3 linked regions of the Azoarcus olearius genome follow. The protein of the gene in region 1 interacts with the protein of each later gene in a pairwise test. Links are inferred from orthologs where the notes say so. Each region holds a gene or a part of one and is shown on either strand. Other genes may lie near its edges.

Region 1 (10,118 bases):
CTCCGCTGCAAGCGGGGCGGGCAAGCTGTACCGCCGAATACGGCCACCAGCGCCCGGCCAGCCGGACCAGCAAGGCCGCCAGGCCGAGACCGGCCGCGGCCCCGGTCGCTGCGAACAGATCGGGGGCGCTTTCACCGACTGCCGCACCGACTGCGGCGCCGACCAGCACCGCGACCGTCCCCAACCCATAGCTGCGCAGGGCCGCCCGCAGGGGTGCGCCCTCGGCAATCAGCACGTCGACCCTGTCGCCCGGGCGGGCGTCGATATCGTTGGGCAGCCGAAACAGTGCGTCGCGTCGCCCGAAGGCCTGGTCGAGCGAGAACGAGCGGCAGCCGCCTGGCTCGTCGCACCGTCCGCAACCGCCGGTGCGTGTGACCTTAACCCACGCGGATCCACCACGGACCGCGACCACCTCAGCCGGTGCGCGCATCACTGACCGACGAACTCCATACCGTCGCCGAGGCGCTGGATCGTACGCATCGGGACCTCGCCCAACACGGTGATCAGGTGGGCGCCTGCTACCCGTTTGTAGATGTTGATCGCCCCGCTGGTCTGCGCACCGAGCACGGCTGCCGCGCTGTCGGACGCGGCGGGCTCGATGAAGAGCGAAATCGACGCAAGGCCGTCGCCATAGACCATCTGCACGACATCGCCGCGCTCCCGACCAAGAGGACGCTTGACCACCGACTGCAGCGTGAAGCCGGGCAAGGGGGTGCGCAGTGCCCAGCCGGCTTCGCTGCGCGGGACGTCGCTTCCGCGCGCCTGGACGACACGCCAGTCGTCGGTGCTGACATAACGCGGTTTGAGCAGATCCGGACTGATGTTGCCGCCGATGCGCACGTCGTTGAACACAAACTGCTCGATGATTTCGCCGCGCTCGTCCAGCAGACGGGATTTCAGCAACAGGCCCGACTGGACCTCGGCCCACAGCGCATGGCCGTAGCGGAGATCATCCTTGGGTTCCAGAAGGATGGCCTGCGCCTCGAGACCCGCAATCCGATGCACCTCGCCCTTGCGGATCCGGTAGCTTTCCCCCAGGTTCGAGAACGACGAAGGCAGACGGGCCGGAAATGCACGCCGACCACCGGGGCGATCGATGATCACGGTCTTCTGGTCCGGCAACACGCAGCGGACCTCGCCACTGTTGCGGATGACCTCGCGCGGGCTGCCGTCGAGCACTTCCAGTCGTTCGTACTCGCCGGAGGAATCCACCCGATGGGCGATTCTCGACGTTTCGAAGTGCTTGCCGGACTGGTAAACGAAGGTGCCGACGTAGTTCAGCCGCTGCCCAGCCGAGGCGATCCTGTTCAGCCAGCCGAGCGGGTCGGAAGGCGCCTCGGCCTGAGCCGCCCCCGGGAGCAGGGCCAGACAAAGCCCCGCCGCCGCAAACCATCGTTTCATTGTCCTGCGCCCTGCTGGGTCTCGGTGACCGTCCTGACATACTGAACGGCGCCGGGAATCGGACCGCCGGCCGTCATGGACTGGTGAGCGAACACGTATTCCCGATGCGCCTCTCCCTGGGAGACCGGCGCCCGCGTCACCGTTGCCGGCACCGCGGTGCCGACGGGGGCGCTTGCCATGCGTTGCATCTGCAGCGGCGCGGAAGCGTCGCCGCGGGCGGAGTGCAGGTTGGCGGCGACCCAGCCTACCGCTGCAACCCCCATGACCGAAGCCGCCAGCGGCAGCGCGACGCGCCAGCCGCCACGGGACCGCGCGGCGGCAAGACGCGGCGCAAGCACAACCGGCTCGGCATCGACCCGAGCCATGACCTTGTCGACAAAATCGGGCGCCCCGTGGTAATCGCCTCTCAATACATCTCCGATGAGGCAATAGGCGTCCCATTCCTTGCGCAGCGCGCTGTCGCTACGCAAGCCGTTCAGCGTGGGAGCCACGGCATGTTCATCGAGAACGCCGTCGAGCAAAGCCGAGAGTTTTTCCTTCATTCCTGCCACCTACCAACGTTTGTCCGGCGCCGTGTCGAGCAGCGGGCGCAACCGTTCTGCAATCGCTTCGCGGGCACGGAAGATCCGCGACCGCACCGTCCCTATCGGGCAATCCATGATGTTGGCGATCTCTTCGTAGCTCAGCCCCTCGAACTCGCGCAGCATGATCGCCGTCCGCAATTCTTCGGGAAGCCCCGCCATCGCCGCGTCGACCGTTTCCCCGATCTGCTGCGTCATCATCAAGCGCTCCGGCGTGTTGATGTCGCGCAGCTGATCCCCGTCCTCGAAAGTTTCAGCTTCCTCCGAGTCGAACCCCGTGGAGGTCGGCGCACGCCGCCCCTGGGACACGAGGTAATTCTTCGCCGTGTTGATTCCGATGCGGTAGAGCCAGGTGTAGAAGGCGCTGTCCCCGCGAAAGGAACCGAGCGCACGGTAGGCCTTGATGAAGGTCTCCTGCGCCACGTCCTCGACCTCGGCCGGATCACGGATCAGCCTCGAAAGCAGCCGATGCAGCTTGCGCTGGTATTTGGAAACCAACAAGCCGAAGGCCTGCTTGTCGCCACGCTGCACGCGTTCGACAAGTTGCTGATCGATTTCGCGATCGCTCATGAGATGGTCGTTCTGCTTGAGTAAGGAAACAAAAGCGCCCAAGTATAAGCGACCGCCTGTCCGCCCGCCAAAGTCGAAGATACGTGGAAAGACCGAAACAACTTGAATTAGTTCAGACGCCAACAGGGACTTTCCGCCCGCGGCGGCAGACCGCGCTGCGGACGGAGGCGCCAACGTCATGCTATATTCCGCCCCTTCCCCTCGCGCCAGACCGACATCTTGTTAAATCAATACGATGTTCTCATTCTCGGCAGTGGCACCGCCGGGCAATCCCTCGCACTCCGCCTCGCCGACAAGCTCAAGGTCGCGCTGGTCACGAAACGGGAACTGAGCGACAGCGCAAGTGCCTGGGCGCAAGGCGGAATCGCCGCGGTGCTGGACACCGCCGACAGCATCGAAGCACACATCCAGGACACCTTCACCGCCGGCGCCTACCTGTGCGACCCGGTCGCCACCCGTTTCGTGGTGGAAAACGGCCGCCGTGCGATCGAGTGGCTGATTGGCCGCGGCGTGCCTTTCACACGCGAAGACCAGTCCGAGCTCGGCTACCACCTCACCCGCGAAGGCGGCCATTCCCACCGCCGCATCATCCATGCCGCCGACGCGACCGGCGCCGCCGTGCAAGCCACGCTCAGCGAGGAGGTCCGGCGCCATCCGAACATCCACATCTTCGAGCACCACATCGCGGTCGACCTGATCATCGGCGACAAGGTCGGGCGTCCCGGAGAGGGCTGCCTCGGCGCCTACGTGCTGGACATCAAGGCCGACCGAGTAGTCACCTTCGGCGCCCCCAACACCGTGCTGGCCACCGGCGGAACCGGCAAGGTCTATCTGTACACGACCAATCCCGACGTGGCGACCGGCGACGGCATCGCGATGGCCTGGCGCGCGGGCTGCCGCGTCGCCAACATGGAATTCATCCAGTTCCACCCCACCTGCCTCTATCACCCACAGGCCAAGTCCTTCCTGATTTCGGAAGCGGTTCGTGGCGAGGGCGGATTGCTCAAGCTGCCGGATGGCACACGCTTCATGCCGGAACACGACGAGCGCGCCGAACTCGCGCCGCGCGACGTCGTTGCCCGGGCGATCGACTTCGAGATGAAGAAGCACGGCGTGGACTGCGTCTATCTCGACATCAGCCACAAGCCGGCCGACTGGCTGCGCGGACACTTCCCCAACATCCACGCGCGCTGCCTGGAACTGGGAATCGACATCACCCGCCAGCCGATTCCGGTCGTCCCTGCGGCGCACTACACCTGCGGCGGCATCGTGACCGACCTGTCCGCGCGAACCGATGTTGCGGGCCTGTACGCGGTCGGCGAATCCGCCTGCAGCGGCCTGCACGGCGCGAACCGGCTGGCGAGCAACTCACTGCTCGAATGCCTGGTGTTCGGCGAGGCCGCAGCCCAGGACATCCTGGCGAAAACGGCCACGGCACCGCTCACCCTCCCGGACTGGGATGAAAGCCGCGTTACGGACGCCGACGAAGAAGTGGTGATTTCCCACAACTGGGCGGAATTGCGGCGCGCAATGTGGGACTACGTGGGCATCGTGCGCACCACCAAACGGCTGCAGCGTGCCCAGCACCGGATCCGCCTGCTGACCAACGAAATCAACGAGTTCTACTCGAACTTCCGCGTCTCGAACAATCTGATCGAACTGCGCAATCTCGTCGTCACCGCCGACCTGATCGTCCGCTGCGCGCTGAAGCGCAAGGAAAGCCGCGGCCTTCATTACTCGCGCGACTATCCGGACCCCGCCGACCGCATCCGCAGCACCGTGCTGCGCCCTCCCCGCTTCAAGGGCTGAGCACGCCCACCGCAGCGCGGTGTTTCAACCACAACCGGAATAGCCGCCACTGCCCCGGCGCCAGGTTGGCGGGCACCAGCATCAGGCGCATTCCCCCGGCCGGGGAGCCGGACGGGGCGACCGACTCCAGGCGTAGCCATGCCACCCAGCCGAAATCGACGGCCTGGCCGGCAACGCGGAAATGATGGTCGGCCTGGCTGCCGCGCCCCACGGTGACGCCGCCATCTCCCAACAGGTGGATCTTCAATCCGTGCTTGCCGCGTTCACCATGGAGCGCATGCCAGCCCGACCCGAGCAGCACCGCGCCGCAAACCGCGACCCCGAATGCGCTTTGCAGCAACCAAGCCCCAGCCTGATGCCCAAGAAAAAGCGCCAGTGCCGCGATGCCATGCATCGCAAACACTGACGCCTCGATTCCGCGGGAAGACTTCAGTTCCAGCGCGAGCGGATATCGCATGGCCCTGCCATGCTCCGTATGGTCAAACCCGGCGGAACACGAGGGTACCGTTGGTACCGCCGAAGCCGAAGTTGTTCTTGATGGCAACGTCGATCTTCATCGGCCGCGCTTCGTTGGCGCAGTAGTCGAGATCGCACTCGGGATCCTGCTCGAAGATGTTGATCGTCGGCGGCGAGATCTGGTGATGGACGGCGAGGACCGTGAATACCGACTCAAGTCCGCCCGCGCCGCCCAGCAGGTGGCCGGTCATCGACTTGGTGGAATTGACCACAAGCTTCTTGGCCGCGTCGACACCGAACGCAAGCTTGATCGCGTCGGTTTCGTTCTTGTCCCCGAGGGGCGTAGAAGTGCCGTGCGCGTTAAGGTACTGCACCTCATCCACGTTGACGCCCGCGTTCTTCATGGCGTTGACCATGCTGCGGCGCGGCCCGTCGGTATCCGGCGCGGTCATGTGGAAAGCGTCGCCGCTCATGCCGAAACCGGCCAGTTCCGCGTAGATGCGCGCACCGCGCTTTACCGCGTGCTCGTACTCTTCCAGCACGAGGACACCGGCGCCTTCGCCGAGCACGAAACCGTCACGCCCCTTGTCCCACGGACGGCTGGCGGTGGCCGGGTCGTCGTTGCGGGTGGAAAGCGCCTTGGCGGACGAGAAACCGCCGATCGCGAGCGAGGTGACGGTCGATTCGGCACCGCCGCACACCATCACGTCGGCGTCGCCATACTCGATCATCCGCGCACTGGTGCCGATGGCGTGCAAGCCCGTGGTGCACGCGGTGACAACCGCGATGTTGGGCCCCTTCAGACCAAACATGATCGACAGGTTGCCCGAGATCATGTTGATGATGGTGCCCGGAATGAAGAACGGAGAAATCTTGCGCGGCCCGCCCGCAAGATAATCGTCGTGGGTTTCCTCGATCATCGGCAGACCGCCGATGCCCGAGCCGATGTTCACGCCGATGCGCTCAGCGTTGGCTTCGGTGACTTCAATGCCGGAATCACGGATCGCCTGAATCCCGGCCGCCATGCCGTAGTGGATGAACACATCCATGCGGCGGGCTTCCTTGGGCGACAGGTAGGCCGAAACGTCGAAATCCTTGACTTCGCCAGCGATGCGGGCAGCAAACGCCGAGGCATCGAAACGAGTGATCGGCCCGATGCCGCTCTTGCCGGCAAGCAGGTTTTCCCAAGCAACGGGAACAGTATTGCCGACCGGCGAGACGAGTCCCAGACCGGTGACGACGACTCTACGACGCGACACAGGCAACTCCGTAATAAATCGAGGCGGAGAGGTTGGAATCGATCCGGATTTCGACGAGGCGAAATCCGGATGAAAAGCGGAATTACTTCTTCAGATGGGCGTTGACGTAGTCGATCGCCTGCTGGACGGTGGTGATCTTCTCGGCCTCTTCGTCCGGGATCTCGCACTCGAACTCTTCTTCCAGCGCCATAACCAGTTCCACGGTGTCCAGCGAATCCGCGCCCAGATCGTCCACGAACGAAGACTCGTTCTTGATCTCCGATTCGTTCACGCCAAGTTGCTCAGCGACGATCTTCTTGACGCGCTGTTCGATGTTCTCCATGAACAAACTCCTTCCCTGAAAGATGCAGGTATGTAAGAAAAAAAGCCGGCGTATTCTACCAAAAAGCACCGCTGCCGCTATCGCGGCGAACGGTCATGACATATACATGCCGCCGTTGACATGCAAAGTAGTGCCAGTGACGTAGGCCGCTGCAGGCGAGGCCAGGAAGGCCACGGCAGCAGCGATTTCCTCCGGGCGACCAAGGCGGCCGAGCGCGATGCTTCCCAGCAGCGCGTCGCGCGCCGAGTCGGGCAGCGCCCGGGTCATGTCGGTGTCGATGAAGCCCGGGGCGACGCAGTTGACGGTGATGTTGCGGCTGCCCAGCTCACGCGCGAGGGCGCGGCTCATGCCCGCCACGCCCGCCTTGGCCGCCGCGTAGTTGGCCTGGCCGGCATTGCCGGCGCTGCCCACCACGGAGGTGATGTTGATGATGCGGCCGGTGCGCGCCTTCATCATGCCGCGCATGACCAGCCGGGACATCCGGAACACCGCCTTCAGGTTGGTGTCGATGACCGCGTCCCACTCGTCGTCCTTCATCCGCATCGCGAGATTGTCACGAGTGATGCCGGCGTTGTTCACCAGGATGCCGACCGCGCCAAAACGCTTCTCGACTTCCGCAATCAGGCCTTCACAGGCAGCAACGTCGGTGACGTCGAGCGCCAGACCGGCGCCCTTGAAACCCGCCTCCGCCAAGGCGTTGTCGATGTCCGCCGCACCCGCTTCAGAGGTGGCGGTGCCGACCACGACGGCGCCGAGCCGGGCCAGTTCCATCGCTACCGCGCGACCGATCCCGCGCGAGGCGCCGGTAACCAGCGCGATCTGTCCTTCCAGCGAAAAACTCATTCTTACCTCACTGCCGCAATCGATTGTTCCAGACTCGCGGCGTCGTGTGCCGAGCCGCCTTCGATGTCCTTCGCGATGCGCTTGGTCATGCCGGCGAGCACCTTGCCGGGCCCGCATTCGACGACGTGGGTCATTCCGCGACGAGCCATTTCCTGCACGGATTCGATCCAGCGCACCGGCGAAAACGCCTGCCGCACCAGCGCGTCACGGATACGGTCCGGCTCCGCGTACACCGCAACATCGACGTTGTTCAGCACGTCGATCTCGGGGGTGCCGATTTCGAGACCTGCCAGACGCTCCGCCAACCGCTCCGCGGCCGGCTTCATCAAGGCACAGTGGAACGGGGCCGAAACCGGCAGCAGCACCGCGCGCTTTGCGCCCTTGCCCTTGGCGACCTCGATGGCACGCTCGACGGCAGCCTTGGCCCCGGCGATGACGATCTGCCCCGGCGCATTCAGGTTGGCCGCCTCGACGACCTCGCCTTGCGCCGCTTCGGCACACGCCTCCCGCACTGCGTCCGCCTCCAGCCCGAGCAGGGCGGCCATCGCGCCCTCGCCCGCCGGCACCGCTTCCTGCATGGCCTGAGCGCGCAACCGCACCAGCGGCACGGCGTCGGCAAACGGCAGTGCGCCAGCAGCCACCAGCGCCGCATACTCGCCGAGGCTGTGACCGGCGACGATCGCCGGTTTGGGACCGCCGGCCGCAAGCCAGGCGCGATACACCGCCACGCCGGCAGTCAGCATCAGAGGCTGCGTATTCACCGTGAGCGCCAGGCGCTCCGCCGGTCCTTCGCACACCATCTGCCACAAATCTTCACCCAGCGCCGCAGAGGCCTCGGCAAAAGTGTCGCGGATCACCGCGGATTCGCCATACGCGTCCATCATCGCGACGGACTGCGAACCCTGGCCTGGAAAAACCAGCGCAAAAGCCATCATCTCTCCAAGGTCTATCGGAAGAAATCAGAAGTCGATCAGGGCTGCGCCCCAGGTGAACCCGCCGCCTACACCCTCGACCACGACGCGCTGCCCGGGGCGGATACGGCCATCCCGCACCGCGAGATCGAGTGCAAGCGGAATCGATGCCGCCGAGGTGTTGCCATGGCGATCCACCGTGGCCACGACCTTCTCCATCGACAGGCCCAGGCGCTTCGCCGTGGCCTGGATGATGCGGATGTTCGCCTGGTGGGGAATCAGCCAGTCCACGCTGTCCGCCGCCACGCCTGCCGCGTCGAGCACCTCGTGCGCGACGTCGCCGAGCACTTTCACGGCAAACTTGAACACCGCCTGACCGTCCATGCGCAAAAAGGGGTCGCCTACCACCTGCCCGGTAGCCACGTTGCCGGGAACACAGAGAATTGGATGGTGGCTACCATCGGCGTGGAGCGCGGTCGTCAGCACGCCGGGCCGCTCAGAGGCTTCGAGCACCACCGCGCCGGCGCCGTCTCCGAACAGCACGCAGGTAGCGCGATCGGTCCAGTCGAGAATGCGGGAGAAAACTTCCGCCCCGACGACGAGCGCGCGCTTGTGACTGCCCGAACGGATGAATTTCTCAGCGATGCTCAGTGCGTAGACAAAGCCGCTGCACACGGCCTGCACATCGAATGCCGCACCGTTGTTGCCGATGCCCAGCTTGGACTGCAGCAGCGTGGCGGTGCTGGGAAAGATGTAATCGGGCGTCGAGGTCGCCACGATGATGAGGTCGATGTCGTTGGCCGCACAGCCCGCCGCTTCAATTGCGCGCTGCGCCGCGACGAGCGCGAGATCGCTGGAGCCCACGTCGGGCGGCGCGAGATAGCGGGTGCGGATGCCGGTTCTCGATACCACCCAATCGTCGGAGGTGTCGATGCCACGGGCGACGAGATCGTCGTTGCTCACCGGATTGCCGGGGAGATAACTGCCTGTCCCGGCGATACGTGCGTGGATCATGCGGCCTCCTGGCTCATCGCGGACATCCTCTCCTCGATACGTTCGATCAAACGGTTCGCGGCTGCATCGGCAGCACGGCCGAGCGCCTGCTCGAAGGCGAATGCGTCCGCCGAACCATGACTTTTCACCACCACGCCGCGCAAACCGAGCAGCGACGCGCCGTTGTAGCGGCGGTGATCGACCCGCCGCTTGAACCGCCCCAGTGCCGGAAGCGCCACAATCGCCATCAGCTTCGTCAGCAGATTGCGGCTGAACTCTTCGCGCAGGAACGTTGCCAGCATCTGCGCCAAGCCCTCGGAGGTCTTCAGCGCCACGTTGCCGACGAAGCCGTCGCACACGACCACATCCACACCCCCGGTGTAGATCTGGTCGCCCTCGACATTGCCCTTGAAGTTGAGCCCGCTGGTGCGCAGCAGTTCGCCGGCCTGCTTGACGACCTCGTTGCCCTTGATCGCCTCTTCGCCGATGTTGAGCAGACCGACGGTGGGACGATCGATGTGCTCCACGGCCGAAACCAGCATGGCCCCCATGATGCCGAACTGGAGCAGATGCTCGGGCGAGCAATCCACGTTTGCACCCAGGTCGAGCACGTAGGTACGTCCATCGCGACTGGGCAGCACGGTGGCGATCGCAGGGCGATCGATGCCGGGCAAGGTCTTGAGCACGAAGCGGGAAATCGCCATCAGCGCACCGGTGTTACCGGCGGAAACGGCCGCGGTGGCCTCACCGGACTTCACCAGGTCGATCGCCACCCGCATCGACGAGTCTTTCTTGTTCCGCATGGCGGTCGCTGGCGCTTCGTCCATGCCGACCACCTCGGTTGCGGGCTGCAGGCGCAGGCGCTCACCGAACTCCTTCGCCACCGGCGCAATCAGGGGCGCCAGAACCTCTTCACGACCGACCGCGATCGCCCGTGCGTCGGCGTGGCTGCGCAGAAACGCAAACACCGCAG
Region 2 (10,137 bases), 300 kb from region 1 along the record:
GCATTCGCAAAGCTGCCCGCGGCCGACCGCAAGAGCCAGCGCCCTGGTCTGGTGATGGCCGCGATCTACCGCGCGCTGCTCGATGAAATCCGCCGCGACGGCTTCAAAGTGCTCGACCGCCGGACCTCGCTGACGCCGCTGCGCAAGGTGTGGCTGGCCGGCTGGACGTGGGTCAAGGGCTGAGCCGATGAGCGCGTCCGTTCCCGCGGTCGCCGTCATCGGCGCCGGTTACGCCGGGCTTGCGTGCGCAGTGGAGTTGGCGCGCCGGGGCGTGCATGTGTCCGTGTTCGAGCGCTCTCACACGCTGGGCGGTCGGGCGCGGGTGGTGCGCAAGGACGGTTGGGAGGTCGACAACGGCCAGCACATCCTGATTGGTGCCTACACCGAACTCACGCGCCTGTTGCGCCTCACGGGCGGCTCGCCCAAGCAGCTCGAGCGCCTGCCGCTGACGCTGCACGTGCCCGGCCACCTGCACCTGCGCGCGGCCAGCCTGCCGGCGCCGCTGCATCTCGCGGTGGGTTTGCTGCTGGCACGCGGATTGAGCGGCGCCGACCGGCTCGCGATGTTGCGGCTGATGCGCTGGCTGAAGGCGCAGTCCTTCGCCCCGGACCCCTCGATGACGGTGGCGGACATGCTGCTCGCCACTGCCCAGACGCCGAAACTGACCGAGCTGGTGTGGGTGCCGCTGTGCGTAGCCGCGCTCAACACGCCGGCCGAATCCGCTTCCGCGCGGGTGTTCGCCGCGGTACTGCGTGACAGCCTTGCCTCTGGCGCCGCGGCAAGCGAGCTGCTGATCCCGCGGGTCGATCTGTCGGAGCTGTTCCCGGTTCCTGCGGCGCGCTTTCTCGCCACCCGGCGCGGCACGCTGCGTACCGGCAACGCGATCGACGCGATCACGCCTGGCGACGCGGGCTTCATGCTGGAAGGCGACCCCGGGCGGCGCCCGTGGAGCCAGGTGGTGGTGGCGACCGCGCCCTACCACGCCGCCGCGCTGCTGGCCTCCACCGGCGCGTGCGAGCGGCTGGCGGCGCAGATCGAGGCCTTGCCGCACGAGCCCATCGTCACCGTCTATCTCGCGTTCGGCGAAGGCGTGCGTCTGCCCGAGGCGATGATCGGCCTGGCGGGCGGTCCCGCGCAGTGGGCGTTCGACCGCGGCCAGCTTGGCGGGCGCGAAGGTCTGCTGGCCTGCGTCATCAGTGCCAGCGGCCCGCACGAGGCGATGCCCCGCGACGAACTGATCCTTGCAACCCACCGCCAGCTGGAAACCGCGCTTGGCCGCCGTCTGCCGGCGCTGAGCTGGTCGCAGGTGATCGTCGAGAAGCGGGCCACCTTCGCGTGCCGGCCGGGCCTTTTTCGACCCGACATCCGTACCCCGCTGCCCGGCCTGTGGCTTGCGGGCGATTACGTCGAGTCGCCCTATCCGGCCACGCTGGAAACGGCCGTGCGCTCGGGCGTGGCCTGCGCCACCGGCATCCTCGCCCGCCTGGAGCGCTGAGGCCCGCCCCTTCAGCCGCCGACATGGCGGAGGATGGCGTTGAGCATCGCGGCGCCGAGCCGCTTGCTGCGCGCACCGTTCCAGCCGACCAGTCCATCCGGCAGGTTGGCGTTGTCCTTGAACGGCATTTCCAGCGTCAGCGAGACGCAGCCGAAGCGATGCGCCACCCACTTGCTTGCCAGGGTCAGCAATTCCTCGCCGAAACGGCCGGGCTGGTAGCCGTGCTGCCGTTGGAAGTCCGGGCTGGCGGCGGCGAAAGCCTCGACGAAGGCGGCCTGCCGGGCTGCGGTGGCAGCGGTGAAGCCCGGTACCTCCTCGGCGGTGGAGAAGAACACGTAGGGCAGCGCCTCGTCGCCATGGATGTCCAGGAACAGGTCGCAGCCGCTCGCTTCCATCGCCGCGCGCAGATGGAACACCTCGGGGCTGCTGGTTTCGTCCGGGGCCAGCCATTCGCGGTTGAGGTTGCGCCCCGCGGCATTGGTGCGCAGGTTGCCATGGACCGCGCCGTCCGGATTCGCATTGGGCACGATGTGGAAGGTGGCGTGCTCGCGCAGCCGGCGTGCCACGGGGTCGGCCGCGTCCAGCAGGCGTTCGAGCAGGCCTTCGATGAACCACTCGGCCATCGTTTCGCCGGGGTGCTGGCGGCCGACGATCCACACCACGGGGCGCCCGGGTAGTGCGCGCCCCACCGTGACGAGGTCGAGGTCGCGTTCTTCCACCGTGGCGCCGAGGCTACGACATTCGGCAAACGGCGAGGCGTCGGCCCAGGCGATCAGGTCGAGATGGCGCTCGTACGAGTAGGGCTCGAAATACGCGTAGTAGATGCTGTTGCGCTCGGGCGTGTGCTCGACGACGAGGCGGCCGTCCTGGTAATGCGTGGTGGGAATGCGGAACCAGTTGCGGCGATCGTAGGACGCCACGCAGCGGTAATCGGTCCAGCCGTCCGGATACGCGGCGCGATCGGCGTTCTCGAACACCAGCCGGACCGGCGTGCCCGCCGCATCCTGAAGCCGGAAATGGAACCACTGGCAGAAGGCCGCGGCGTTGTCCGCGCGCAGGCGCAGGCGAATGTCCTGCGGGTCGGCCAGGCTGACGACCTCGATCGCGCCGGCGTCGAAATTGGAACTGATCTTCATGGTGCCGCCCCCCCGTCCCCCGCCCGCGCTCAGTTCTGCCGCCGGCGGAATACCCAGCTGTGCTCGTCCGACGCTTCGGCCACAAAGGTGTAGCCGTCGCTGTCGAATGCCTTCAGGTCCTCGACCTCGTCCAGTTGCCGCTCGATCGCGTAGCGGCTCATCAGGCCCCGCGCGCGCTTGGCGTAGAAGCTGATGATCTTGTAGCGGCCGTCCTTCCAGTCTTCGAAGGTCGGGGTCACCAGGCGGCCCTTGAGCAGCTTGGGCTTGACCGACTTGAAGTACTCCTCGGAGGCCAGATTCACCAGCACCGCTTCGCGGCCAGCGGCGCGCTCGAGATCGAGCAGGCGATTGAGTTCGGTGGTGATGCGTTCGCCCCAGAAGGCGTAGAGGTCCTTGCCGCGGGGGTTGGAGAGTCGCGTGCCCATCTCCAGCCGATAGGGCTGCATCAGGTCGAGCGGACGCAACACACCATACAGCCCGGACAGGATGCGCAGATGATCCTGCGCCCAGGCCAGACCGTCCTCGCCCAGCGTGGTGGCGGCAAGACCCTCGTAGACGTCGCCGTTGAAGGCAAGGATGGCCTGCTTGGCGTTGTCCGGCGCAAACGGGCGTGACCAGGTCGCATAACGCGCAACGTTGAGGCTGGCGAGCTTGTCGGAGAGGCTCATCAGGCCGGCGATGTCGGCCGGCGTGCAGGTGCGCAGGATGTCGATGAGTTCGGCGGCGTCGTCGAGGAAGTCCGGCGTGGTGAAGCGTGCGGTGACAGGCGGCGTCTCGTAGTCGAGCGCCTTGGCGGGCGAGATGACGAAGATCATGGACGGAAGGAAATCTGGATGGATGGGGCGATGTTAGCAAAGTCGGCGGTTTGACAGCCCCTTCCCGATTGCGCACCATTGGCCGGTTTCGCCCTGCCCCAGACCCTGCATCCGATGCCCTTCCAGTCCAGTTCCGACCTTCTGCAGCGCTCGCTCGCCGCAGTCTGGCACCCGTGCACCCAGATGAAGCACCACGAAACGCTGCCGCTGGTGCCCATCGTCCGCGGTGAAGGCGCCTGGCTGATCGACGCCGACGGACGCCGCCTGCTCGACGGCATCAGCTCGTGGTGGGTCAATCTCTTCGGACACTGCAACCGCCGCATCAACGCCGCGCTGCGCGAACAGCTGGAAACGCTGGAGCACGTGATGCTGGCCGGCTTCACCCATCCGCCCGCGGTAGAACTGGCCGAACGGCTGGCCGCGCTGACCGGCCACCGTCTGGGCCACGCCTTCTATGCTTCCGACGGCGCCTCGGCGACCGAGATCGCGCTGAAGATGAGCGTGCATTACTGGCGCAATCGGGGCGAAGCCGGCAAGAACCGTTTCATCAGCCTCGCCGGCAGCTATCACGGCGAAACCGCCGGCGCGCTGGCCGTGACCGATGTGGCCTTGTTCCGCGACGCCTATGCGCCGCTGGTGCGGCCGGGCGCGACCGTGCCCACGCCCGACATCCGCCTGGCGGTGGCGGGCGAATCGGCATCCAGCCTGGCCCGGCGCGCGGCGCAAGCGCTGGAAGCGCACCTGGCCGAGCACCACGCCGAAACCGCCGCACTGATCGTGGAGCCGCTGGTGCAGGGGGCCTCCGGCATGGTGATGTACGACGCCGAGTACCTGCGCCAGGCCCGTGCGCTGTGCGACCGCTACCGGGTGCACCTGATTGCCGACGAGATCGCCGTGGGCTGCGGGCGCACCGGCACCTTCTTCGCGTGGGAGCAGGTCGCGGCGGATGACGCGGCGGGCTGGCCGGATTTCATCTGCCTCTCCAAAGGCATTTCGGGCGGCTATCTGCCGCTGTCGCTGGTGCTCTCCAGCGACGATATCTACGCCGCGTTCTACGACGACAGCAGCACGCGCGCCTTCCTGCATTCGCACTCCTACACGGGTAATCCGCTGGCCTGCCGCGCCGCGCTGGCAACGCTGGACATCTTCCGCGAGGACGACGTCGTGGCCGAGAACCGGGGCCGCGCCGAGCGCATGCGGCGACAGGCGGACGAGCGTTTCGCCAACCATCCGGCGGTCCGTCACCTGCGCCAGCAGGGGATGATCCTGGCCTTCGATGTCGATACCGGCACGCTCGGTGCGGGCGAGTTTGCGCGCCGCTTCTTCGCCGCGGCGCTGGACCATGGCCTGCTGCTGCGGCCGATCGGCAACACGGTCTACTTCATGCCGCCCTACGTGCTGGGCGAGGACGAACTGCGTCACCTCGTCGACGGCGCGGCCGCCGCGCTAGAGCGGGCGCTGCGCTGATGTCCGCCCTGCTGGACCGCCTGCGCACCGACCTCTCCGCGCTTGCCGGCCAGGGCCTGCGGCGGGTGCGCCGCAGCAACGCCGTGCCCTGCGCGCCGCGCGCCCTGGTCGACGGACGGGAGATGCTCGCCTTCTGTTCCAACGACTACCTTGGCCTCGCCGCCGAACCCGCCCTGGCGACGGCGCTGGCGCAGGCGAGCAGCCGGTGGGGCGCGGGCTCGGGCGCATCGCACCTCGTCAGCGGCCACTATGCAGTGCACGACGCGCTGGAGCACCGCCTGGCGGCCTTCGTCGGCGCCGAGCGCGCGCTCTATTTTTCCACCGGCTACATGGCCAACGCCGGCATCGTCCCGGCGCTCGTGGGGCGGGGGGACGCGGTGTTCGCAGACCGTCTCAACCACGCTTCGCTGGTCGATGGCGTGCTGCTGTCGCGTGGCGACATGCACCGCTACCCGCACGGCGATCTGGCGGTGCTGGCACGTCAGCTCGCCGGCAGCAGCGCGGCCCGCAAGCTCATCGTCACCGATGCCGTGTTCAGCATGGACGGCGACGTGGCACCGCTCGCCGATCTGCTCGAACTCGCCGAGCGCCACGACGCCTGGCTGATGGTGGATGACGCGCACGGCTTCGGCGTGCTGGGGCCGCAGGGGCGCGGTGCCCTGGCGGACGCGGGGTTGCAGCACTGGCGGCTGATCTACGTCGGCACGCTGGGCAAGGCCGCGGGCGTTTCCGGCGCGTTTGCCGCCGGTCACGGCGAACTCGTGGAATGGCTGTTGCAGAAGGCGCGCACCTACATCTTCACGACCGGCGCACCGCCGGCGCTGGCGGAAGCGCTGCTGGTCAGCCTTGACCTGATCGAGGCCGCCGACGACCGTCGCACGCATCTCGCCGGCCTCATCGAACGCTTTGGCGCAGAACTGACGCTGAGCCGCTGGCAGCGCCTGCCCTCGCGCACGCCGATCCAGCCGATCCGCATCGGTGGCAACGAGGAAGCCCTGGCGGTCGCCCGCGCGCTGTGGGATGAAGGGTTGTGGGTGCCCGCGATTCGTCCGCCCACGGTTCCGGCAGGCAGTGCCCGCCTGCGGGTGTCGCTGACCGCTGCCCATACCGAAGCCGACGTGCTTCGCCTTGCGCGGACGCTGAACCGCCTGGAGCACGCCGCGCATGGTTGAGATCGGGATGTCCAGCCTGCCGCCGCTGGTGCTGCTGCACGGCTGGGGCATGACGCCGGCGGTCTGGGACGGGCTCGCACCGGCGCTGCGGGAGCGCTTCGCCGTATCCGCCCCGCCCCTGCCCTGTCACCTCGGCAGTGAAGTCACGACGGGAGCGCTGCCTGCATGGGCCGATGCGATCGCCGGCGGCTTGCCGGATGACGCGCTGGTGTGCGGCTGGTCGCTCGGGGCGCAACTGGCGATGACGCTGGCGCTGCGCCATCCGCACAAGGTAAGACGGTTGCTGCTGGTGGGTGCAACGCCCTGCTTCGTCGCCGCGCCCGGCTGGGGGGCCGCGCTGGATGCCGCCACGGTGACCGCCTTCGTTGAAGGGTTTCGCGCGTCGCCCGCGCCGACGCTACGGCGTTTCCTGAGCCTGCAGGTGCAGGGCGAGGCAAGGCGCAAGCCGGTGCTGCAGGCGCTGGGCGCCACCGCCGTCGCGGCGGATGCGTTGGAGGCGGGAGACGCCGCAGCGCTCGCGGCCGCGCTCGACGTGCTGGTTTCGACCGACCTGCGCGCGCTGGCTGGCCGCATTACCGCGCCGACCCTGCTGGTCCACGGCGACGGCGACGCCCTGATGCCGCTCGACGCCGCGCACTGGTTGGCTGAAGCCTTGCCGCACGCGCGCCTGGAGGTTTTCGCCGACAGCGGCCACGCGCCTTTCTTGTCCGATCCCGAGCGCTTCGTCGCCCTGCTGGGGGCGCTTGGCGATGCTTGAACCCACGGCACGCAAAGCGGCGGTCAGGCGCGCGTTCGACCGCGCGGCCGACGGGTACGATCGCGCCGCGGACATCCAGCGCGCAGCCTGCGACCGCTTGGCCGTGCTGGCACACCGTCATCCGCCTGCCGACGGTGCTACGCGCGTGATCGACGCCGGCTGCGGCACGGGCTACGGCGCGGCTGCGCTCGCGGCGTTGTGCCCCGCCGCCAGCCGGATCGGCGTGGACTTTGCGCCGGCGATGCTGCAGCGGATGAGGCGGGTTGCCGGGGCGGTTGCGCCGGTGTGCGCGGATATCGAGGCGCTCCCGCTGGCCACCGGCTGTGCGGACGCGCTGTGGTCGAGCCTGGCGATGCAGTGGTGTACGCCGGCGCGGGTGCTGGCCGAGTGCGCGCGGGTGCTGCGGCCCGGTGGCGCAGGCTGGATTGCGACGCTGGGTCCGCGCACCCTGTACGAGTTGCGGGCGGCTTTCGCCGAAGTGGATGGTGCCGCCCATGTGCTCGACATGCACGACGCCGCGGTGTGGTGCGCCGCGGCGCGGGGGGCGGGCCTGGCTGTGCTTGCGTGCGAAAGCGCTGATCTGCAGGCGCACGCGCCCGACTTGCGCACGCTGCTGCATAACATCAAGGCGGTCGGCGCGCAGACCGTGCCCGGCGATCGTCGCCGTGCCCCGCTTGGCCGCAGCGCGTGGCGGCGGCTGGAGCACGCCTACGAGGCCTACCGCGACGCCGACGGCCGCCTGCCCGCCACCTACGATCTCATCCTGCTCGCGCTGTTCCGCCCATGACTGCTTCCGCTCACGCCAACGCCTGGTTCGTTACCGGCACCGATACCGAAGTCGGCAAGACCTTCGCCACCTGTGCGCTGATCCACGCCGCCCGTGCAAAGGGCTTGCGCACCGTGGGGATGAAGCCGGTTGCCGCCGGCGCGGAGCGGGTGGCCGGTGAATGGGTGAATGAGGACGCCGCGCGCCTGCGTGCGGCGGGCAGCTTCGACCCCGGCCTCGCGCTGCTCAATCCCTACTGCCTGCGCAGCCCGGTCGCGCCGCACATCGCTGCGGCCGAGGAAGGCGTGACCTTGAATCCCGCGGTGATGATCGACGCCTTTGCGCAGCTTCGCGCGCTCGCGGACTGTGTGTTCGTCGAAGGCGTGGGCGGCTTTCGCGTGCCGCTCGCGCAGGGTTACGACACGGCCGACCTCGCGGTGCAGCTCGGGTTGCCGGTGATCCTGGTGGTCGGTCTGCGCCTGGGCTGCATCAACCATGCCCTGCTGACGGTCGAAGCGATCGCCGCGCGCGGCTTGCCGCTGGCCGGATGGATCGCCAACGAGATTGCACCGGAGATGCTGCGCAGGGATGAAAACCTTGCCGCGCTGCGAGCCGGGATCACCGCGCCACTGCTCGGCGTGCTGCCTCACCAGCCGGATCGCGATGCGGCGGCGGTTGCCGGCCGGCTGGTGCTGCCGGGCTGAGGATCAGCCTCGCGCAGCGCGCTGGCGGCGCTGTTCGAACAGGCACACTGCGGCCGCCGCCGCGACGTTGAGGGATTCGATCCCCGCCGCCATCGGAATCAGCACGGTACCGGTTGCGAGCGCCTTCGCCGCTTCGCTCAGGCCCTGCCCTTCGGCCCCGAACAGCCATGCGACCGGGCCGCGCAGATCGGTTTCGTAAAGCGACTTCGCCCGCGCGTCGAGCGCGGTCGCAAGCACCGCCCCCGGGTAAGTGGCAAGAAGCCCGGCCAGGTCGGTGCATTCGTGGATACGCAGGTGGAAATGCGCGCCCATGCCGGCCCGCAGTGTGCGCGGTGACCAAGGCTGCGCGCAGCCGCCGGTCAGGACGACATCTTCCACGCCCGCCGCGGCCGCAGTGCGCAGGATGGTGCCGAGGTTGCCCGGATCTTGCACGCCGTCGAGCACCACCAGCGAAGCACCGGCGGCCGGTGCGGGCGCCGCGGGCGGGATATCCGCAACCGCAAGGATGCCGGTGGGCGTATCGACCGGACTGACATGCGCGACGAGGCTGTCGTCGAGCTTGAGCGCGGGAATGGTGGCCGGTGCGCGTTCGAGCAGGCTGCGGATTTCCGCGCGGGCGTAGCCGCTCTCGGAGACTACCAGGCGCTTCAGGGGCCAGCCTGCGTCGAGTGCCGCGCCGATCAGATGGGGGCCATCGAACAGGGTTTCGCCCGCCTTGCGGCGGTCACGCGCGTTATGGGCGAGTCCGTGCAGGTGCTTGACCGCCGGATTGTCGCGCGAGGTGATCGATTTCATGCCTGCGTGCGCCTACCAGCCGAGGCCGAGTGTGGCCAGCGCGATGGTGGCGATGCCGAGCGCGAGATTGAAGGCAACGCGTGCGCGGATGCGTTGCATGGCGATCGCACCCTGCGCCCAGTCTTCGCGTGCGACCGCCGCGCGCAGGGCGCGCCAGGGGCCGAACCAGATCGACACAAACACCGCGATCATCACCGCGCCGGTCAGCGCCATCAGGTGCCAGGCCTTCGGCGCACCCGCCATGCCCACTTCCAGCAGCATCGAGACGCCGGACAGCAGGATCAGCCCGATCGCGGCCCACACCAGGGCGAAGAAGGTTCGCAGTACCGCGGCCCACAAGGCCAGCCGTTGCGCGGGAGGCAGCGCCATGGCGGCGGGCCGCAGGCAGCCCCACGCGAAAGCCATGCCGCCCACCCATACGGTGACGCCGAGCAGATGCAGGAAAAGCATGAGGTGGTGGAAGGTCATGCGCTTTCTTCCTCGACCCACAGGGGCGGGTTCTGCAGCAGTTCGCGCACCGGGCCAAAGCTGCGGCGATAGAAGTCCGCAATGCCGTGGCGGCGGAGCGCGGCGAGATGGCCCGCCGTCGGGTAGCCCTTGTGGTCGGCCAGGCCGTAGTGCGGGTACTGCTCGTGCAATGCCTTCATGCCGGCGTCGCGGACCGTCTTGGCGAGGATGGACGCGGCGGAGATCGCAGGTTCGCTGGCGTCCCCGCCCACTACCGCGCGAGCCGGTACCGCCAGCGTGGGGCAGCGGTTGCCGTCGATCAGGACCTCGCCGGGCAGCACCGACAGCGCGCTGACCGCGCGCTGCATGGCGAGCATGGTGGCGTGGAGGATGTTGAGGCGGTCGATTTCCTCGACGCTGGCCTCGGCCACGGCCCAGGCCAGCGCCCGCTCGCGGATCAAGGGCGCGAGGCGATCGCGCGCGCGTTCGGTGAGCTTCTTGGAGTCGGCCAGGCCGTCGATCGGGCGCGCGGGGTCGAGGATGACCGCCGCGGCGACCACCGGGCCGCATAGCGGGCCGCGGC
Region 3 (9,983 bases), 1.4 Mb from region 1 along the record:
CGAGGTCGTGGTCCGCGATCATCGCGCGCGCCCAGTCGTAATCGGCTTGGTCGGCGAGCACGATCTTGAGTTCGTCGCTTGCCCGCAGCAGCGGGATGTTCTCCAGCCGGTTGCGCGCCACCTCGGCCGAGCCGGGTGCTTTCAGGTCCATCACGCGCGAAACGCGGGGGTCGACCCCACCGATATCGAGCGCGCCACTGGTTTCCAGCGACACCGAGTAGCCGGCATCGCACAGTGCCGTAAGCAGCGCGAGACAGTACTTCTGCGCCAGCGGCTCGCCGCCGGTGACGCAGACGTGCCGCAGTCCGAGCGCGGCGACATCGTCCAGGACGTCGCTCAGCGCGCGCGCTTCGCCGCCGGTGAAGGCGTAGGCGGTATCGCACCAGCTGCAGCGCAGCGGGCAGCCGGTGAGGCGGACGAAGGTGGTCGGCAGGCCGACGCGGGTCGATTCGCCCTGGATGGAGGCGAAGATTTCCGTCAGCCGCAGCTTCACCGGCTGGCGGACTACTTCGGTCATGGCGGCTTCCTCAGCGCTTGCCGAGACGTTGCTTGGCCGCCTGCGCGGCGTTGCTGCTCGGGTAGCGTTCCACCAGCGACTGCAGCGTGCGCTGGGCGGTCTTGGCGTCGCCCATGGCCTGCTGGCTGTTGGCGAGGCCGAGCATCGCATCCGGCGCGGCACTGTCGTTGGGCCACTTGCCCAGCACGGCATTGAAATGCGTGGTCGCGGACGCGACTTCCTTGGCCTGCAGCGCCGCGTTGCCGGCCCAGAAATGGGCGCTGGGCGCAAAGCTGCCCGCCGGATGCTTGGCGAGGAAGGCTTCGAACGCGGTCAGCGCATCGCGGTGCTTGCCGCCCTTGAGCAGGTTCAGCGCGGCTTCGTATTCGGTGGATTCGGCAACCGGATCGGCGGCAGGGGCTGCGCTTTCGGCCGCCACCGGCGCGGTCTCGAGCTTGCGCAGGCGGTTGTCGAGGTCGACGTAGAAGTCGCGCTGGCGTTGCTTGAGCGATTCGACTTCGTTCATCAGCACTTCGATCTGGCCGCGCAGGCGGGCGACTTCACCGCGCAACTGCTCGTTCTGGTTGGCGAGGTCGAGCTGGCTGCCCTGGCTGGCGTTGATGCGGTTTTCCAGATCCTGTCGCATCTCGTAGATTTGGCGGCGCGCTTCGTTGTCGTCGAACAGGCCCGCGTGGGCGGGCCCGGCCGAAGACAGTGCGAGAAGCGCCGCCAGCGGCAGGAGGCGCTTCATCAGAACTCGCCCGAGTACAGCATGTCGCCGCGGCGGTTCTGGGCAAAGCAGGCTTCCGAGCTTTCGGTGCAGCGCGGCTTTTCTTCGCCGAGGCTGACGGACTCGATCTGCGCTTCCTTGGCGCCCAGCAGCAGCAGGGCCTGCTTGACGGCGTCGGCGCGCTTCTGGCCCAGCGCCAGGTTGTATTCGCGGCTGCCGCGCTCGTCGGCGTTGCCCTGGACCAGCATCTTCATCTGCGGGTTCTGGGCGAGGAAGCGGCCGTGGGCTTCGACCAGCGGCTTGGCGTCGGCCTTGATCACATAGCTGTCGAAGTCGAAGAACACATTGCGCTTGGACAGGATGTTGTTCGGGTCGGTCAGCGCGGCGATGCCGGAGCCGGACGGGGTGTTGGCGGTCACGGTGGCCACGCCGGCGCCGGAGCGGTCGGTGACGGCAGCGCCGGAGGTCGCTTCGGGACCGGTGCTGGAGCACGCAGCCAGAACGGCGGACAGCAGAGCGGGCAGGACAAGCTTCTTCATGGATGTTTCTCCAAGTCGTTTTTTAGGGGGACAGCAGCGTTATTGCTTTTGCAAGGGGCCCCAGGCGGGTTCCCGTACATCGGCGGCCTGCACCGAAAGGCGTTGCTTGACCCGGCCATCGGACGACACCGCCGCAAGCACACCCCGGCCACCGGCATCGGTGGCGTAGAGGATCATGCGGCCGTTAGGTGCGAAGCTGGGCGATTCGTCACGCGCCGAATCGGTGAGGATCGTGGTTTGCCGGGTGGTGAGGTCCTGGACCGCCACCTGGAAGCGACCGTTGTTGCGGGTGATGAAGGCAAGCAGCCGGCCGTCCGCCGAGGGGCGGGCGGTCACGTTGTAGGTGCCGTCGAAAGTCACCCGCTGGGCGGCGCCGCCCGCGGTCGGAATGCGGTAGATCTGCGGGCTGCCGCCGCGATCGGAAGTGAAATAGATCCACTGGCCGTCGGGCGACCAGGCCGGCTCGGTGTCGATGCCGGAGGAGCTTGCCAGGCGGCGCACGCCGGAGCCGTCGGCATTGAGCACGTAGAGCTGCGACAGGCCGTCCTTGGTGAGCACCACCGAGAGCTGCTGGCCGTCGGGCGACCAGGCCGGCGCCGAGTTGGAACCCTTGAAGTTGGCCACCACCTGGCGCTGGCCGGTGGCGAGCGTGTGTACATAGATGATCGGCTTCTTGGCCTCGAACGAGACGTAGGCGAGGCGACCGCCGTCCGGCGACCACGCCGGCGAGATGATCGGCTCGCGCGAAACCAGCGCGGCCTGGGCATTCATGCCGTCGGCGTCGGCCACCTGCAGTTCGTAGCGTGGCCCGGTCTTGACCACGTAGGCGATGCGGGTGGCGAAGTAGCCGGGCAGGCCGGTGAGCTTTTCATAGACGAAATCGGCGATGCGGTGCGCGGTGATGCGGTTCTGGGCCGCCGTCATGCGCAGCGCGAGGGCGCCGAGTTCGGTCTGCTTCTGGGTGTCGAACAGGCGGAAGCGGATTTCGTAGCGGCCGTCGCCCTGCGGAAACACGCTGGCGGCCAGGGCCGCGTCGGCGCCGCGGCTGCGCAGGCTGCCGAGATCGGGAATCTGTCCTTCAGGCAGCGGGAGCGGCCCGATGTCGACCAGGCTGAACAGGCCGCTGCGTTCGAGGTCGGCGCGCACGATGTCCGACACGCTGCGCGGCAGGCTGGCCTCGTTCTCGAATACCGGAATGATGACCGGGAAGCGCGAAGCGCCCGCGCCGGTGATCTCGATCGACAGTTGCGCCTGCGCGGAGAAGGACAGCAAGGCCAGTGCGGCGGCGGCGAGGAGCAGACGGAGTTGGGCGAAAGTCTTCATTTCGTGACGTGGTGCACAAGCAGTGGATTATAGCCGTGTGACCGCATCATTCTTCCAGCGGCCGGAACTTCAGTTCCAGGGTTCGTTCGAAAAGTTCCCCTTTGTCGGGTAGCGGCAGCGGGCTCGAACGGCGGATGGCGCGCTCGATGGCCTCGTCCAGCGCGGGAATGCCGGACGAGCGCTTCAGCCGCACGTTCAGGACTTCGCCCGACGGCAACTGGTCGACCTCGAACACGGCCTCCGGGTTGCCGGACAGGCCGGGTGGGCGCAGCAGGTTGCCGCGCACCTTGGTGCGGATCGCGTTGATGTAGCCCTCGGTGGCCGCCTTGTTGCGGGCCGACGCAGCCCGCGCGGCGTCGGCGCGCATCATCTTGTCGAGCTCGGCCCTTTCGGTTTCGCGCTCGAGCAGCTTGTCCATGTAGTTGTCCTTGGGCGGCTCCACCGGCTTCTTCGGCTCGGGTTTCGGCGGTTCCGGCTTTTTCGGCTCTGGCTTGGGCGGCTCCGGCTTCTTCGGTTCCGGTTTCGGCGGCTCGGGCTTCTTCGGCTCGGGCTTGGGCGGTTCCGGCTTTTTCTCCGGCGCCTTGGTGGCGATCTCGGGCTTGGCCGCCGCCTTCGGCGGTTCGGGCTTGGGCTCGGGCTTCGGTTCCGGGCGCGGCGGCGGCGGCTTGGGCGGCTCCGGCTTGGGTTCGGGCTCGGGCCGGACGTCTACCGGCTCGGGCGCGCGGCTGGGTGGCGGCGCGGCCAGCTCGACCTCGAGCGAGGCCGGCGGCTCGCTCTGCCAGCGGATGCCGAAGAACAGGAACAGCGCCAGCCCGATGTGGACCGCAAAGGTCAGCGCGAGCGAAGCCCACTTGCCCGGATGTTCGTGGGGAAGTGCGCGTTCGTTCATCGACCGGCGGCGCCCGACTGGGTCTGCAGGCTGATCTTCTTCACCCCCAACTGGCGCGCGGCTTCGAGGATGTCGATGACGTCCTGGTAGGGCAGGCTCTTGTTGGCGGCCACCAGGAAGGGTTGCTCCGGGTTGGCGGCCAGCGCTTCCTTGACCACGCGCTGGAATTCAATGCTGGACACCGGGCGCGAGGCAGCATTGCTGGTCTTGCGGATCGCGATCGCGTTGCGCTTTTCCAGCTCGATCACGATGGCCTCGGCGGGCGGCGCCGAGATCGGTCCGGCGGACGGCACGTCGATGTTGCCCGGCTGCACCATCGGCGCGGTGACCATGAAGATGACGAGCAGGACCAGCATCACGTCGATGTAGGGCACGACGTTGATCTGGTTCATCAGGCGGCGTTGGCGCATGGCTGAGTCCCCGCCGCCTTAGCGCAGGTTGCGCTGCAGGATGTTGGAGAACTCTTCCATGAAGCTCTCGAAGCGGATGCCGATGCGGTCGATGTCGTGCGCGAAGCGGTTGTAGGCGACCACCGCGGGGATCGCCGCGAACAGGCCGATCGCGGTCGCCACCAGCGCTTCGGCAATGCCGGGGGCAACCTGGGTGAGGGTGGCGGTGCCGACATTCGACAGGCCGCGGAAGGCATTCATGATCCCCCACACGGTGCCGAACAGGCCGATGTAGGGCGATACCGAGCCGACCGATGCGAGGAAGGCGAGGTGGGCTTCGAGGTCGTCCACCTCGCGCTGGAAGGTGGCGCGCATGGCACGGCGGGCGCCGTCGATGGTGGCGCCGTGGTCGTGGCTCTTGGCCCGCAGCTTGTTGTATTCGCGGTAGCCGGATTCGAAGATGCGTTCCATGCCGCCGGTGTGGTGGCGCGCCGCGGAGGCGGACTGGAACAGCGCGTTGAGGTCGCCGCCGCTCCAGAAGTCGCGTTCGAATTCGGTGGTCTTGCTGCGCGCCGCGCGGATCTGAAACCACTTGCGGAAGATCCAGTACCAGGACATCACGGACAGGCCGGCCAGCATGGCCATGACGAGCTGGACGAGGACGCTGGCCTGGGTGATCAGGCTGATGATGGAAAGGTCGTGGGAGACAGTCATGCTGGTTGGGGCGGTTCGGGTTGGGGGGAAGGCAGGACGTGTTCGAATTGTTCGCGGATCTCGGCGGGCATCGCCACCGGGCGGTTGCGCACCAGGTCCACGCAGGCGATCACCACGCGGGCGTCGAACAGGCATACGCCGTTGCGCAGCACCTGCTGACGGAACGCAAGGCTTGCGCGGCCCAGGGTCTCAATGACGGACCTCAGCTCTAACGCATCATCGAGCAAGGCGGGTGACATGTATTCGGCGTGCACCGACTTGACCACGAAGACCAGGCCGCGCTCGGCGCGCAGGCGCTGTTGTTCGAAACCGAGCGCGCGCAGCCATTCGGTGCGGGCGCGTTCGCAGTAGCGCAGGTAGTTGGCGTAGTAGACGATGCCGGCGGCGTCGGTGTCCTCGTAATAGACGCGGAGCGGGAGGACGAAGGCGTCGCCTGCGGGCTCTGGGCGGGAGCGGGTTTGCATCGCAGCATTTTACCGGGGTCCGCGCCGATGCGTCAGGTCGGTCGGTCCGAAACGCGTCCGAAGGCAACGATTCCTTACACCCCGAAGTGGGCGCAAGCCCTTTGCTGGCGCCCCTTGGCGCATCATCGGCTGGCGGTGGAAGTGCTATCCTTGCCCATCCCCTTATTCAGTGCCCCTCTCTTTCGCGGGGCGAAAAACAGCGTGGCGCTTCCTTTCTTCGGCAAGAAAACTCCCCCGGCGACGCCGGACCGGGCTGCGCCCGGCGGCGGAGATGTGCCGAAGGCGCCGCAGCCGGCGCCGACGGAGCTTTCCAGTCTCGATTTCTCGCGGGGCGACGCCAACCGTGCGTTGGCGCAGTTCGCCGGCATGGTGGAAGTCCAGGAGGTCGAGACCGGCATCGGCGCGGTGTTCGAGGAAGCGGCGGTGCTGTATGCCAATGGCGCCGACGCCGAGGCGGAGAAGGTGCTGGTCGCGGTGCTCGACGAACCGGGCAGCGTCACCGGCGAAGGGCTGTGGATGATGCTGCTCGACCTCTACCGCCTTACCGGCCAGCGGCAGAAGTTCGAGTCGCGCGTGCTCGACTACGCCACCCGCTTCGAACGCTCTCCGCCGCCCTGGTACGACCTTTCCGCCGGCGAGCGCCGGCGAAGCGACAGCGTGCCGCTGGTGACGCTGTCCGGTGCCCTCAACGCGCAGTCGGCGGCCCAGTTCCAGCAGATCGGCATCATCGGCCGCAAGAGCGGCGCGGTGCGGATCGATCTTGCACGCGTGCGCGGGGCGGATGATGCCGGCTGCGCGTTGCTGCGCCAGGTGTTTGCCCAGCTGGCGGCGGATCGCGTCAAGGTGTCGCTGCTCAACGGCGGCGGCCTTGCCGATACGTTGTCGGCGCAGATCGAAGCGGGTCGCGCCGAGCAGCGCGACACCTGGCTGCTCGTGCTCGAACTGCTGCAGTACACCGCCGATTGCGAGCGCTTCGAGCAGCTCGCGATCGACTACGCGGTGACGTTCGAGGAGTCGCCGCCGTCGTGGGAGAAGAAGGCGTCCGCGGCGGCGGCCGCGCCGGTTGCCGAACCGAGCGCGCCGCTCGTCGGCGCCAAGGGTGAGTTCGTGCTCGATGGCGAGCTGGGCGGCGCCTCCAACGACATCCTGCGCAAACTCGCCGCGCATGCGGCGGAGCGCAAGTCGGTGGTGGTCGAATGCAGCCGGCTGCGCCGTATCGATTTCGTCTGCGCCGGCACGCTGTTCAACATCATCGCCACGCTGCAGGCCCAGGGCAGGGTGGTCGAGCTTCGCGGCGTCAATGCGATGGTCGGCGCGCTGCTGCGCGTCATGAGCGTGGATCAGGTCGCGCAGGTTACCCTGCGCGCATAAGGCTGCGGCCTCTTCCTTGCGGGAATCGGACATGGAACAGTATCACGGCACCACCATCCTCTCGGTGCGCCGCGGCAACAGCGTCGCGCTCGGTGGCGACGGGCAGGTCACGCTCGGCAACATCGTCGTCAAGGCGTCGGCGCGCAAGGTGCGCACGCTCTACCAGGGCCAGATCCTGGCCGGCTTCGCGGGCGGTACGGCCGATGCCTTCACGCTGTTCGAACGCTTCGAGGCCAAGCTCGACAAGCACCAGGGCAACCTGCTGCGCAGCGCGGTGGAACTCGCCAAGGACTGGCGCACCGACCGCATGCTGCGCCGGCTCGAAGCCATGCTGGCGGTGGCCGACCGCGAGCATTCGCTGATTATCACCGGCAATGGCGACGTGCTGGAGCCCGAGCAGGGCATCGTCGCCATCGGTAGCGGCGGGGCCTATGCCCAGTCGGCCGCGCGGGCATTGATCGAAAACACCGAGCTGTCGCCGCGCGACGTGATCGCCAAGTCGCTCGCCATCGCCGGCGACCTCTGCATCTACACCAACCAGTGCCACACGATCGAAGTGCTGGACTGAGCGCGCCGTCGTAACCCGTTTCGAGCGAACCGCCATGACCCAGATGACCCCGCCGGAGATCGTCTCCGAACTCGACAAGCACATCGTCGGCCAGGCCCGCGCCAAGAAGGCCGTGGCGATCGCGCTGCGCAACCGCTGGCGCCGTGCGCGCATCGACGAGCCGCTGCGCAGCGAGATCACGCCCAAGAACATCCTGATGATCGGCCCCACCGGGGTCGGCAAGACCGAGATTGCCCGCCGCCTGGCACGGCTCGCCAACGCGCCCTTCATCAAGGTCGAGGCCACCAAGTTCACCGAAGTGGGTTACGTCGGGCGCGACGTGGACACCATCATCCGCGACCTCGTCGAAATCGCGATCAAGGATGGCCGCGAGCGGGCGATGCGTGTGGTGCGCGACCGTGCCCTCGACGCTGCCGAGGACCGCGTGCTCGATGCGCTGCTGCCGCCGGCCCGCCCGGTCGGGTTCTCCGAACCGGCCCAGCCGCAGGATTCCGCCACGCGGCAGAAATTCCGCAAGAAGCTGCGCGAAGGCGAGCTGGACGACAAGGAAGTGGAGATCGAGGTCGCAAGTGCGCCGATGCAGGCCGAAATCTTCGCCCCGCCCGGCATGGAAGAGCTGACGCAGCAGATTCAGGGCATGTTCCAGAACCTGGGCAACAGCCGAAAGAAACTGCGCAAGCTGCCGATCCGCGAGGCACTCAAGCTGCTGGCCGATGAGGAAGCGGCGCGCCTGATCAACGACGAGGAAGTGAAGACCGAAGCGTTGCGGGCGGTGGAGCAGAACGGCATCGTCTTTCTCGACGAGGTCGACAAGATCGCCGCCCGGGCCGACGCCCACGGGGCCGACGTGTCGCGCCAGGGCGTGCAGCGCGACCTGCTGCCGCTGGTGGAAGGCACCACGATCTCGACCAAGTACGGCATGATCAAGACCGATCACATCCTGTTCATCGCCAGTGGCGCCTTCCATCTCTCCAAGCCGAGCGACCTGATCCCGGAGCTGCAGGGGCGCTTCCCGATCCGCGTGGAGCTGGAGTCGCTGTCGGTGGAAGACTTCGAGCGCATCCTGACCAGCACCGATGCCTGCCTGACGCGCCAGTACGAGGCCCTGCTGGCCACCGACGGCGTGACCCTGAGCTTCACGCCCGAGGGCATCCGGCGGCTGGCCGAGATTGCTTACCAGGTCAACGAGAAGACCGAGAACATCGGCGCGCGCCGGCTCTACACGGTGATGGAGAAACTGCTCGAAGAGGTCTCCTTCGAGGCCGGCAAGGTCGGCGTCGACAAGCTCACGGTCGATGCGGCCTACGTGGACACCCGTCTCGAAGTCCTCGCGCAGCGCGAGGATCTCGCGCGCTACGTGCTCTGAGTTTCGCCCGCCTTTCCGGCCCTTCTTCCCGTGCCCGCCCCGGCCCGTAGCGGCGCGATCCGTTGCGGGGCCGGGGTGCGGCCGCCATTCATGATGTCTTCATGCTGACCCGTATCGTCGCGATCCTGTTTCCGCTGTTCGCCATCACCGCGGCGGGCTTCTTCATCGGCCGCCGCCTGAAGCCCGATCTATCGCACGCGAACCGGCTCAACATGGACGTGTTCGTGCCGGCGCTGGTGTTCGCGGCACTCGCCAACCGCGAGTTCCGTATTGGTGAATACCTGCCGTTGCTGGGGCTCACGCTCGCGCTGGTGGCGGGCTCCGGCCTTGTCGGCTGGGTGGCTGCGCGGGCGCTGAAGGTCGAACCGCGCACCCTGGTGCCGCCGCTGATGTTCAACAACTGCGGCAACCTCGGCCTGCCGCTGGCGGTGCTTGCCTTCGGCGACGCGGCGTTGATGCCGGCGGTGGTGATGTTCATGGTGTCCAACCTGCTGCACTTTTCGTTCGGCGCCTGGCTGCTGGATCACCGTGCGCGGCTGGTCAACCTGTGGCGGGTGCCCTCGGTGGCCGCCACCTTCGCCGGTCTTGCGGTCGGCATCGCCGGCATCGAGGTGTGGCCGCCGCTGATGACCGCGATCAAGATGGTGGGCGATATCTCGATTCCGTTGATGCTGTTTGCGCTCGGCGTGCGGCTGACCGATGCGCGGCTGACCTCGGTCGGCCTCGGCGTCTTCGTCGCGCTGTTGCGGCCGCTCAGCGGCATGGCGCTGGTGTGGGTGCTGCTGCAACTGGTGCCGCTGCCGCCACGCGAAGCGGCGCTGTTGCTGGTGTTTGGCGCGCTGCCGCCGGCGGTGCTGAACTACATCTTCGCCGAACGCTACCGCCAGGAGCCCGAGAAAGTGGCGTCCATGGTGCTCATCGGCAACCTCGCCGCGGTGCTGTTCCTGCCGCTGGCACTGGCGCTGGCGCTGTAGTTCTCAATATGTGCTGCGCGGCGTCGCCCCGGCGCTGCGGCCGCTCGCCACCGTCGTCAGTCCGCGCCCGGTGCGCTTGCTGCGGTACATCGCGGTGTCGGCCGCGCCGAGCAGGTCGGCGAAGTTGTCGCCGTGATCGGGGTGCAGCGCGATGCCGACG

The links.
Region 2: the proteins of acpP (region 1) and dqs_RS10040 interact in binary tests that used the Escherichia coli proteins (3 or more experiments, as listed by UniProt). The link is inferred for Azoarcus olearius from one-to-one orthologs.
Region 3: the proteins of acpP (region 1) and ybgC interact in binary tests that used the Escherichia coli proteins (3 or more experiments, as listed by UniProt). The link is inferred for Azoarcus olearius from one-to-one orthologs.

The regions. Positions count from the first base shown.
Region 1 is NZ_CP016210.1:1,867,763-1,877,880, reverse strand. The notes cover bases 4,779-7,758. They hold acpP (acyl carrier protein), read right to left. Parts: upstream 6,399-7,758; coding sequence 6,159-6,398; downstream 4,779-6,158. Other genes in these bases: fabD (ACP S-malonyltransferase), read right to left, coding at 7,244-7,758; fabG (3-oxoacyl-ACP reductase FabG), read right to left, coding at 6,492-7,241; fabF (beta-ketoacyl-ACP synthase II), read right to left, coding at 4,841-6,076; dqs_RS08625 (protein YgfX), read right to left, coding at 4,779-4,818. Outside these bases: dqs_RS08650 (SoxR reducing system RseC family protein), read right to left, coding at 1-430; dqs_RS08645 (MucB/RseB C-terminal domain-containing protein), read right to left, coding at 430-1,401; dqs_RS08640 (sigma-E factor negative regulatory protein), read right to left, coding at 1,398-1,943; RNA polymerase sigma factor RpoE, read right to left, coding at 1,953-2,552; nadB (L-aspartate oxidase), read left to right, coding at 2,772-4,361; more of dqs_RS08625, read right to left, coding at 4,351-4,778; more of fabD, read right to left, coding at 7,759-8,173; dqs_RS08600 (beta-ketoacyl-ACP synthase III), read right to left, coding at 8,201-9,166; phosphate acyltransferase PlsX, read right to left, coding at 9,163-10,118. UniProt on the Escherichia coli protein: Carrier of the growing fatty acid chain in fatty acid biosynthesis.
Region 2 is NZ_CP016210.1:2,168,040-2,178,176, forward strand. What follows is about bases 4,961-7,959. They hold dqs_RS10040 (alpha/beta fold hydrolase), read left to right. Parts: upstream 4,961-6,077; coding sequence 6,078-6,842; downstream 6,843-7,959. Other genes in these bases: bioF (8-amino-7-oxononanoate synthase), read left to right, coding at 4,961-6,085; dqs_RS10045 (methyltransferase domain-containing protein), read left to right, coding at 6,835-7,629; bioD (dethiobiotin synthase), read left to right, coding at 7,626-7,959. Outside these bases: presqualene diphosphate synthase HpnD, read left to right, coding at 1-183; hydroxysqualene dehydroxylase HpnE, read left to right, coding at 188-1,495; dqs_RS10020 (M14 family metallopeptidase), read right to left, coding at 1,507-2,631; peroxide stress protein YaaA, read right to left, coding at 2,661-3,446; bioA (adenosylmethionine--8-amino-7-oxononanoate transaminase), read left to right, coding at 3,561-4,913; more of bioF, read left to right, coding at 4,913-4,960; more of bioD, read left to right, coding at 7,960-8,312; dqs_RS10055 (TrmH family RNA methyltransferase), read right to left, coding at 8,316-9,107; dqs_RS10060 (CopD family protein), read right to left, coding at 9,120-9,575; rnhB (ribonuclease HII), read right to left, coding at 9,572-10,137. UniProt on the Escherichia coli protein: The physiological role of BioH is to remove the methyl group introduced by BioC when the pimeloyl moiety is complete. It allows to synthesize pimeloyl-ACP via the fatty acid synthetic pathway through the hydrolysis of the ester bonds of pimeloyl-ACP esters.
Region 3 is NZ_CP016210.1:448,396-458,378, forward strand. The notes cover bases 3,811-6,655. They hold ybgC (tol-pal system-associated acyl-CoA thioesterase), read right to left. Parts: upstream 5,545-6,655; coding sequence 5,077-5,544; downstream 3,811-5,076. Other genes in these bases: dqs_RS02115 (energy transducer TonB), read right to left, coding at 3,811-3,977; dqs_RS02120 (ExbD/TolR family protein), read right to left, coding at 3,974-4,387; tolQ (protein TolQ), read right to left, coding at 4,406-5,080; dqs_RS02135 (STAS domain-containing protein), read left to right, coding at 5,746-6,655. Outside these bases: 7-carboxy-7-deazaguanine synthase QueE, read right to left, coding at 1-517; tol-pal system protein YbgF, read right to left, coding at 528-1,247; peptidoglycan-associated lipoprotein Pal, read right to left, coding at 1,247-1,765; Tol-Pal system beta propeller repeat protein TolB, read right to left, coding at 1,805-3,088; more of dqs_RS02115, read right to left, coding at 3,135-3,810; more of dqs_RS02135, read left to right, coding at 6,656-6,915; ATP-dependent protease subunit HslV, read left to right, coding at 6,947-7,483; ATP-dependent protease ATPase subunit HslU, read left to right, coding at 7,518-8,849; dqs_RS02150 (AEC family transporter), read left to right, coding at 8,951-9,823; dqs_RS02155 (sensor domain-containing diguanylate cyclase), read right to left, coding at 9,827-9,983.